2 regions of the Pseudoalteromonas 'SMAR' genome follow, and region 1 is predicted to be linked to the other one. Evidence: predicted binding sites of a transcription regulator. Region 1 holds the regulator's gene; the other holds the start of a gene.

Region 1 (5,369 bases):
ACCCGCTTCAACTAGAAAGTCCTGGAGGATATCTTCATCGACTTCAAAGCTCATACTCTCATTCTCCAACTAGAAGCCTAAACTAGATAACAAGTCATCGACTTCATCTTGACCTGATACCACGTCATCTCGCGATTCAGCATCAATAATAGGGCCTTCAGGCCCAGACAATTCATTAACAGTCTCTGATGTTTTTACTTCATTTTCTTTCGTTTGTGCCCGTAACTGTTCTTCATCGCCATTGCTGAACACAGTTAATAGGTTAATGAGACTGTCTTCGACTTCTCTTACCAGCTCAATAACGCGTCGAATTACCTGGCCCGTCAAATCTTGATAATCTTGGGCCATCAACACATTGGTCATCAAGCTTTGTAGTTCATCGGTACGGGTTTTAGACGACTGCATAAAGCTGTCAAGATCGTGACACAGAGATTTAAATTCGCCAAGCTCGATATCTCGATTCATTAGACGATCCCATGTGGGCTTTATTTGTGCTATTTCTTCGGCCAAATCTTGTGCTAATGGCAAACTTTCTTCCACCGCGTCCATGGTTTTGTTGGCAGCGCTCTCCGTCAGTTCCATGACGTAATTTAAACGTTGCTTGGCATCCGGTATGGCCTCTGTGGTCAGGTCAGCCAGTCGCGTATCTAGCTCGAAGTTTTTTAACGACTCATGAAGTTGACGAGTCAACTTACCGACCTCAGCGAAAAGCTCTGATTGCTCTTTATTTGCAGCCTCTAAAATAAGTTGGTCAGCTTTTTCTTGCTCACCTTGCTCGAGATACTCTACTAGCTGTTTTGCTTGTTCAAGTGTGATTTGAGGCGCAGCATTCACAGACATAGGCCATTCCCCCTTGCTGTTAGCCTAACCGCTCAAATACTTTTTCAAGCTTGGTCTTTAGTGTACCTGCTGTGAACGGTTTAACGATGTAGCCATTAACCCCAGCTTGCGCCGCCGCTACGATCTGCTCTTTCTTTGCTTCCGCCGTTACCATTAGCACTGGAATGTGTTTTAACTTCTCATCTGCACGAATGGCGCGCAGCAGGTCGATGCCCTGCATTCCTGGCATATTCCAATCAGTGACTACAAAGTCAAACTCCTGATTTTGTAGCATCGGAAGTGCTGTACTACCATCATCAGCTTCTTGAACATTGGTAAAGCCTAAATCTCTTAATAGGTTTTTGATTATTCTTCTCATAGTAGAGAAATCATCAACCACGAGAATTTTCATGTTCTTATCCAAAACTTCCTCCAGTGAGGTTCGAACCCAACTATTTATTTACTTTAATTTATCCAGTCATTGATTTTTGCTTTTAGCTTAATCATTGCCTGACCGTGAATTTGACTTACTCGAGATTCACTGACATCGAGAATGGCGCCAATCTCTTTTAAATTCATTTCGTCGTTGTAGTAAAGTGATAATACCAAAGCGTCGCGCTCTGGTAATGATTTTATCGCTTCCAATAATGACGAATTAAAACGTTCATTTTTAACGTTATTAAACGGTTTGTCTAGCGCAAAGTCACTGTTGGCAGGGGTTATAACATCCTCATCTACCCCTAAATCCTCAATTCCTATGACTTTGCTGGCATTTACATCATGTAAAATATGATGGTACTCATCTAGCGTAATATCAAGTTTTTCAGCTATTTCAGTGTCTTTTGGCTCTCGCCCGAGGCTTGCTTCGAGTTCTGATATGGCTTCAGCTACCATCCGGCTATTCTTATGAACCGAACGAGGTGCCCAGTCACCACGCCGCATTTCATCCAGCATAGCGCCACGAATACGAATGCCAGCAAAGGTTTCAAAGCTGGCCCCTTTACTGGCATCAAAATTTTTTGTGGCTTCAATTAATCCAATCATGCCAGACTGGATTAAATCATCCAGTTGCACGCTAGCCGGAAGTCGAGCAATAAGATGACAAGCCACTTTTTTTACCAGTGGAGCATGCCGTTCGACCACTTTGTGGATGTGGTCTGAAGTTTGATATCCCGCCGCCCTATTGACCGGTGAAGCCATAATTACCCATTCACTAATTGCTCAATAAAAAATTCTAAATGACCGGAAGGTTGATGTGGAACTGGCCATTTAACCGCTTTCGATGCCAATCCTTTAATTGCCACAGCTGCTGGTGAGCTTGGAAATAAATCGACGATGGCCTTTTGTCGCCGCGACGATTTTCGCATGTTTTCATCGAATGGCACGGTTGCCACTAGCTCTAGGGCTACATCTAAAAATCGATCTGTTACTTTGGAGAGTTTAGCAAACAACTCTTGTCCTTCACGCAAGCTACGCACCATATTGGCAACAATTTTAAAACGATAGACACCATGCTCACGACTAAGCACTTTGATGAGTGCATATGCATCCGTAATGGAGGTAGGTTCGTCACACACCACCACAACCACATCTTGGGCAGCGCGAGAAAAGCTTAACACCATGTCAGAAATACCTGCGGCGGTGTCAACAATTAATACGTCAAAGTGGCTATCAAGCTCACTGAATGCTCGAATTAAGCCGGCATGTTCCGCGGGGGTAAGCTCAACCATGTTTTGCGAGCCTGAAGTGGCTGGCACAATTTTAATCCCAGCGGGGCCTTCCACTAAAATTTCTTCTAATTCGCACTCACCTGATAACACATGAGATAAGTTCTTCTCAACCCTAAGGCCTAACATGACATCACAGTTTGCCAAGCCTAAGTCGGCGTCCAACACCAGTACTCGCTGGCCCTGCTGTCCCATTGCGATGGCCGTGTTTAATGAAACATTGGTTTTGCCAACGCCTCCTTTACCACCGGTAACGGCTATCACTTTTACACCTTGGTTGCTACTTTGACTCATTTTTCGCAGGCCACTTGCTTGATCTAAAACTGTGTTAATCATACATTCCTACTGACTCTGACGCTACAGGTACACGTCGAGAGTGCTGTGCTTTTATTCTTTTTAAATACAATTGCTCCGCTTTTCTGACTAGCTTTTGAGCATTTGCGACGCGAATGTCTTCTGGCACTCGCTGACCGTTAGTAAGATACCCTATTGGCAAGCGATTTTGAATCGCAATACTAATAATCTCGCCCAAACTTAGACTTTCATCAAGTTTTGTGAAAATACAGCCACTTAAATTTACTTTTTTGAAGTGTCTTACGGTTTCTTGTAGCACGTTCATTTGCGCTGTAGCACTCAATACAAGATAACTACGAATATCCACGCGAGCACTGCGCATAAGTGTATTCAACTGCTCAGTTAAGCGCAAATCTCTTTGGCTCATTCCGGCTGTATCTATTAATACTAGACGCTTATTGCGTAAATGATAAAGCACTTCTGCAAGTTCGTTGGCATCTTTTACTTGTTTTACTGGACAACCAATGATGCGGCCATAGGTGGCAAGTTGCTCGTACGCGCCAATTCTGTAGGTATCAGTAGTGATCAGGGCAACTTTATCGGCACCATACTTTTGTGCCCCCAGAGCAGCTAACTTCGCTACTGTGGTAGTTTTACCAACACCTGTAGGGCCCACCATGGCAAACACTCCACCTTGACGTAAAATATCGTTATTGGTGGTATGCATTTGGTTGATCACCATGTTTAGTAGTGAGTTCCAGGCTTCTTTGCGTGACACATCATCGGGGATAAAGCAGGCCATTTGCTCTGCCACATCTTTATCAATCCCCATACCTTCTAGGCGGTCAACTAAGCATGCACGAGTTGGATCGCGGCGCGCCATTTCTTGTTTCATTAATCCTGAAACTTGATGCTCTAGAAGCTGACGAATGGCATTCATTTCTTCACGCATGTCGCTCATTTCATCGCCCTTAGCGCGCTTATTTGGCGCTGGCTCATCGCCAAAACCACTGTCTAAGTCATCCGATTCCGACCAGCTTTGCGGCTCGGCAAAGTCATCGTCTTCAAAGTCAAAAGATTGGCGACTTGGTTGCGGCTTGCTGTGATAACTCGGTTGAGCTGAGCGCTGTGGTTGACGCTGAGGCTCTTGCTTTGTCGCCAACATTTGTTCAGTATCAATGCCGGACTGTGAAAACATTGACGCCAATTCTGGTGAACGTGGCCGTGGAGCTTGACGCTCTAACAAGGCTTCTAAGCTATCAGCCACTTGCGCTTGCTTGCTCGGTTGCGCTTGGCGTGGCTCAGGGCGAACAAAACGACTAGCCTGTTGTTTAGCTGGCGCTTCATTACTTGTGGCAGGCGCTGGTGATTGGGGCTTAGGCGCTGCGGCACGGTCATTATCCACAGCAGCAACAATTTCAACACCGTCAGCCAGCTTTTTGTTAGACATGATAACCGCATCCGCGCCTAACTCTTCTTTCACTTCATTTAAAGCCGTACGCATATCTTTTGCGAAAAAACGTTTAATTTTCATGTTACAGCCCCTTTATCCTCTATTGTCCAACCGAGCTCACAATCTTGATTTGTCTTTCTTCCGGTACTTCTTGATACGACATCACTCTCAAGCCCGGGATAGTGTGTTTAACAAATCGAGATAGCACACTTCTTAACATACCTGAGGTTAATAAGATGGACGGGTCGCCTAGCATCTCTTGGTTATGGTGCGCTTCTCGTAATGACTCTTGAAGCCGCTCCGCCAAGCCAGGTTCGATACCTGCCCCCTCATCACCTGCGTTCTGAAGTGACTGATGCAACATCTGTTCCAACTCAGGCGCCAATGTTATGACAGGGATTTCCTCTTCGCCGCCAACCGCGTCTTGAACGATTAATCTGCGCAGTGAAATTCGTACTGCAGCCGTAAGTACATCTGGATCTTGGCTTCTTGGACCATACTCAACTAGGGTCTGAACAATGGAGCGCATATCGCGAATGGCTACGCCTTCATTGAGTAAGTTTTGCAGTACTTTTACCACTGTGGTTAGCGGTAGAATATCCGGCACGAGTCCTTCCACTAGACGTGGGTGGCTCTTGGCGAGCATATCGAGTAGGTTTTGCACTTCTTCATGGCCCAGCAACAATGAAGCATTGTTGGTTAGCAACTGACTAATGTGAGTGGCCACCACGGTTGCTGCATCCACCACTGTGTAGCCCAGTGAGTGCGCTTCGTCTTTCTGATCCGGCTTAATCCATACCGCATCAAGACCAAACGCCGGATCCTTGGTTTCAATGCCTTTAATGGGGCCAAATACTTGGCCGGGGTTAATGGCTAATTCATCACCATGTTTCAGTTCACCGTTTCCTGAGCCCACGCCCATGAGAGTAATATTGTAGGCATTGGGGTCGAGTTCTAAGTTATCGCGAATATGCACCGGTGGCACCAAAAAGCCCAACTCTTGCGAAAGCTTCTTACGAACTCCTTTAATGCGACTTAATAGCTCGCCACCTTGTGCTTGGTCAACCAAAGGAATG
Region 2 (5,369 bases), on a different contig from region 1:
CTGGGTTACGCCGCCATTGCACTGGTTGTGTTAGCGGTTTTTCTGCCCGTTGCCATGGTCTGGAAGCAACGAAAAATACGAGGCGCTGAAGGCTATCGAGTGAAAGGGGGTAACCTGGGGCTGGGGTTAGCCGCTCTGTTTGGGGTAATGATTATCTCTTCGCAATTTATGCAAATGGCGGGATTGATCCCAAGTCTTGGCTAAACGCCACTCAGGACTAGCTGCTTAGCAGCTAGTCTCCCCTTCTTGCTTTAGGTCTTGCGTCGCCAAGCGCTGCTTTCTTAGCTGCCAAAAGCTTATTACCGGCACAAACGCCAGGCACAAGGTGGCAACATTGACGATGGGAATAATAGTTGGATACAGGTAAGTAGAATAGGACATGTCCATCAAATGTCGGTCTACTAGCCGAAAGAACTGCAGCAAAGGCGCAGGAATAATGATGATTTGTGCCAACACACTTTGCCACATATAGACTTTATCTTTTACTGCCCAATAAGCAATAATCGCCATAAAGATGATGTCGTTTAATGCCCAAAAGAAGTAGCGGTAGACTTTATCATCATCAAAGTCTCTAATGATACCATCGGTAAAGTTGCCCACAATATAGAATATTGCAATCAATGCAGCATAGCGCAAAGCTTTTATATCACCAAGCAGCGCACAACACACCACTGCCAGCAGTGAAATAGGAATGCTATATTGCACAAAAAAGAGCCGTATCGGCTCCCAATAATCTAACATATTGCTGAAGTGTGATTAGTTATTTTCTTTGTCATCGTCGCCGCCTTGACCATTGCCACCTGGTAAGCGGAAGTTCTGCGGCTTTTGAGTTAAAATCACTGGGTTTTCTCCTTAAAATTTCACTAAGCAAAACAATAGCTAATCCGCTTTCATTTGGCAATAAAATGTAATTAATTTTCTCTTACTTCAATGGGATCAGACTCTTTCGGCTTGCCTTGCAGAATAGAAATCTCTACACGGCGGTTGCGGCGCCTGTCAGCGTTGGTTTCATTAGGAACCAACGGCCGAGTGTCGGCGTGCCCTACTACCACCATGCGGTTTTTATCAAAACCCGGAACTCCCTCCATTACGCTGGCTACCGCCACCGCTCGAGTGGCAGATAAGTCCCAGTTATTGGAATAAAGCTCATTGGTAACGCGAAAATCATCGGTGTGGCCTGATACGGTGATTTCGCCAGGTACGTCTTTAAGTAACTCGGCAATATCTTCAATCACAGGCTCAAATTTGGGCTGTAAAAACGCGCTACCGGCGGGAAAAGAGCCGTTCTCTTGAATGCGGATAATGATTTGTTGCCCCAGTGACTCCAGTTCAATAGCGCCGTCCATAATTTGCTTTTCTAACTGCTGCGCTATCTTTTTCACCAACTCGTTAACTTGCTCTTGATCGGCAGAAGCAACAGCCTGTGTAGAGGCCTGTTGCTGGGCAGTACTGGAGGACTCGCCGCCGCGTTTATTACCACGCTGCTCTTGACGACCGCCAGCTGATGACTCATCGCCCGCTTGAAACTCGAGCATTTGCTGGGTCATCTCCACGGTTTGCTGTTGAATGGTTTCAATGGGAGTGGGTTCAGGTTTACCCGGCGTGAATTCCATCGCAATGACACTGGTGCCCTTGGGAATGTCTTTTACTTCAATTTTGTTTTGTACCCCGAAGGCAAACTTCATGGATCCTGCAATCTGCTTAAACTTAAGCACGTCCATTTCTGAAAAAGCCAATAGCAATACGAAAAAGCACATTAACAACGACATCAGATCGGCAAACGTCCCCATCCAGGCCGGCAGCCCAGGCGGTGGACATTTACATTCTTTTTCATCTGACATAGTTACTCCTCGGCCTCGACACCACGCTTAGACTCAGGTAAATAATTTTTCAGAATACCTTCAATGACTTTCGGGTTTTGACCATCTTGAATGCCTAAAACCGCATCCAGAATGAGACGTTGGTTGCGCTCTTCTTCGTCTTTACGCAATTCCAACTTGGTTTGAATTGGGATGGCAACCACGTTGGCTAAGAAGGCACCATACAAAGTGGTTAATAGTGCCACGGCCATCGCCGGACCAATGGCTTTAGGGTCATCCATGTTGGATAGCATTGCCACTAACCCGATAAGGGTACCAATCATCCCCATTGCCGGAGCAATATCTGCCAGTGATTTAAATAATCCCGCCCCCATTTCATGGCGATTGGTCGTTAATGCAATGTCTTTTTGTAAGGTAGCACGTACCACGTCGGCATCGTGACCATCCACCAGCATGTCTACGCCCTTACGCATAAACTGGTTGGGAATTTCCGCTTCTTCCAGCGCCAAAAAGCCCCCTTTACGAGCAGAGTCAGCAAGTTCAACGGCTTTTTCGATCAATTCTTCTGGGGTTTCAATTTTGAACATAAAGGCCTTTGCGGCCACTTTACCGATGCCAAAGAACTGACCTAAGGTAAAGTTGGATAACACGATGAAGATCGAGCCACCAAATACGATAACGACGGAAGGCGTGTTATAGAACATCGCGACCTGGCCATCACTACTTAGTACCATAGACATAATAATCAAACCTATGGCACCCAGGATCCCTATTACCGTTGCTAAATCCACATGTCCTCCGAGGGAAGTTATTTGTGATAAATCACGCAGTTATTATTATTCGGTTTATCGGCAAGTTTTGCTACAACTTAACACTATTATATTAAAAAGTGTTTAAAATGCGAGTTTATAGCAGATCTTGTGATGACGATACGCACTGGGATCAAAAAGTCGCGGGTTTTTTTGACCTCTGCGCCCAATCCCCCTAAAATTGCTGCACTTTCATATTACAGGTCAATGTTACTTATGGCGGTTAAAAAACCAGAAAACTTAAGCTTTGAAGAAGCCATGCAAGAACTTGAGCAAATTGTTGCAGATATGGAAAATGGCAGTTTAGCGCTTGACCAAGCATTAAAACAGTTTGAGCGCGGCATTAAGCTGGCCAACGCCTCCAATCAAAAGCTCCAACAAGCTGAACAACAGGTTGCCATTTTAATGGGCGAAGGCGAACAAGCGCAGTTAAAGCCATTTGATAACGAAGCATAATGTCCAACGAACTACACACACAATTAGAACGTGCCAAATCTCGAGTAGAAAGCACCATTGTCGATTACTTTGCACAACAGCTCGACACCGATGACACCATCAAGGCAGCAACTCGATACAGCATCGAAAATGGCGGCAAACGCTTACGGCCATTTTTAGTATTCAGTACTGGTGAGCTGTTTGGCGCTGATGCTGAAGACCTTAACTGTGCTGCGGCAGCCATTGAATGTATTCACAGTTACTCTTTGGTTCACGATGACTTGCCAGCCATGGACGACGACGATCTCAGGCGCGGGCGCCCGACTTGTCATGTTATGTATGATGAAGCAACGGCCATTTTAGCAGGCGACGCCTTACAAACCTTAGCGTTTGAGTTGCTAAGCAATCACTGCTTTGCAGTCAGCCAGCAACAGCAGCTGCAGATGATCCAAGTGTTGGCTAAAGCCTCAGGGTTGCAAGGTATGGTGGGTGGGCAAGCGCTTGATATCGCCGCCACAGATAAAGCCATCACCATCAACGAACTTGAGCGTATTCACCGCTTAAAAACCGGTGCCTTACTGAACAGCGCTATTGAACTGGGCTTGCTGTGCGGCCGCAGCGATACCATCACTGATCAAGTGCGTAGCGCCATGCGTACCTATGGTAACGCCATTGGTCTGGCCTTTCAGGTTAGAGATGACATTCTTGATGTTGAGGGCGATACGGCTACACTGGGCAAACCACAAGGCTCGGACCTAGGTCACAACAAAGCGACCTACCCAGCATTACTTGGACTACCACAAGCACAACTGAAAGCAGAGCAGTTGATAGATACCGCCTTGCAAGCCTTAGAGGATGTACCAGGAAATACGCAAACCCTGGCGGCGTTAGCCAATTATATTATTGCCAGAGATCATTAAGCACTCAGGCGTAAGAAAAAAGACACAATTGCTTTGTAAAAACTGGTGAACGTAATAATATGACCAGTTGCTGAAGAATTTTAATAACTTTGCAGTGAGTCGTGCCAATTTATACCATTTTGCTTGCACAGGCTCGCTTAGGACTCTGATAATTACCATGAAACTTGATAGCAGCAAGTATCCTTTATTGGCGTTAATTGACGAACCGAGTCAGCTTCGTCAACTACCACAACACAAGTTAATGGCGCTTAGTGATGAGTTACGTGCCTACTTACTCGATTCAGTGTCACAAAGCAGTGGCCATCTTGCTTCGGGTTTAGGCACCGTTGAGCTTACAGTGGCATTGCACTACGTCTACTCGACCCCAACCGACAGGTTAGTTTGGGACGTTGGCCATCAAGCCTACCCCCACAAAATACTCACGGGTCGCCGTGACCAAATGCACAGCATTCGCCAAAAAGATGGCCTCCACCCGTTCCCTTATCGTGGCGAAAGTGAATACGATACCTTTAGTGTCGGTCACTCAAGTACGTCTATTTCTGCCGCATTGGCTATGGCCATTGCCGCTGAAAAAGAAGGCCTAGGCAGAAAAACGGTGGCGGTGATTGGCGATGGTGCCATGACCGCGGGCATGGCATTTGAAGCCATGAATCACGCTGGCGACGTCAATCCAGATATGCTGGTGATCCTCAACGACAATGAAATGTCAATTTCTGAAAACGTCGGGGCGTTGAATAACCAGTTTGCAAAAATTCTTTCTGGTAGCTTTTACACCAATATTCGTGAAGGCAGCAAAAAGCTTCTTTCAGGGGTACCGCCGGTGAAAGAGCTGGCTGGAAGAATGGAAGAACACCTGAAAGGTATGATCATACCGGGGACTTTCTTCGAAGAGCTGGGCTTTAACTATATTGGCCCAATCGACGGCCATGATGTTGGCATGTTGGTCGACACGCTGCGTAACATGCGCAGCTTGAAAGGCCCGCAACTGCTGCACATCAAGACGCAAAAAGGCAAAGGTTACAAACCTGCTGAGGCCGATCCTATTGGCTATCACGGCGTGCCTAAGTTTGATCCTAGCGTGCACAGCCTACCGAAATCCAAGCCTAGTGCCCCGACCTTCTCAAAAGTGTTTGGCGACTGGCTCTGTGACATGGCCGCCGAAGACAGCAAGCTGATGGCCATAACCCCGGCCATGCGCGAAGGCTCGGGACTAGTGCGCTTCTCAAAAGAGTATCCACAGCAATATTTTGATGTTGCCATTGCCGAGCAACATGCCGTGACCCTGGGTGCAGGCTTTGCCTGTGAAGGCCTGAATGCCGTTGTGGCCATTTACTCGACGTTTTTACAACGGGCATACGACCAGCTTATTCATGACGTGGCATTAC

What was found. The regulator FliA, encoded in region 1, starts transcription of late flagellar genes. The targets are predictions, from matches to a motif close to CTAAAGNTNNNNNNNNNNNNGCCGATA.
Region 2: a site for FliA is predicted at 2,667-2,693, ahead of pomA (flagellar motor protein PomA). Genes of this name have one in related genera too.

Annotation. Positions count from the first base shown of each region.
Region 1 is NZ_JBLWMW010000010.1:37,889-43,257, reverse strand. It holds gene ACNKW2_RS06400 (chemotaxis protein CheW) at 1-54, opposite strand, end outside; gene ACNKW2_RS06395 (protein phosphatase CheZ) at 70-840, opposite strand; gene cheY (chemotaxis response regulator CheY) at 860-1,243, opposite strand; gene ACNKW2_RS06385 (RNA polymerase sigma factor FliA) at 1,285-2,019, opposite strand; gene ACNKW2_RS06380 (MinD/ParA family protein) at 2,022-2,882, opposite strand; gene flhF (flagellar biosynthesis GTPase FlhF) at 2,875-4,374, opposite strand; gene flhA (flagellar biosynthesis protein FlhA) at 4,394-5,369, opposite strand, start outside.
Region 2 is NZ_JBLWMW010000005.1:41,833-47,201, forward strand. It holds gene ACNKW2_RS03725 (aromatic amino acid transport family protein) at 1-204, shown strand, start outside; gene ACNKW2_RS03730 (hypothetical protein) at 226-705, opposite strand; gene ACNKW2_RS03735 (flagellar motor protein MotB) at 912-1,841, opposite strand; gene pomA (flagellar motor protein PomA) at 1,844-2,611, opposite strand; gene xseB (exodeoxyribonuclease VII small subunit) at 2,846-3,085, shown strand; gene ispA ((2E,6E)-farnesyl diphosphate synthase) at 3,085-3,984, shown strand; gene dxs (1-deoxy-D-xylulose-5-phosphate synthase) at 4,142-5,369, shown strand, end outside.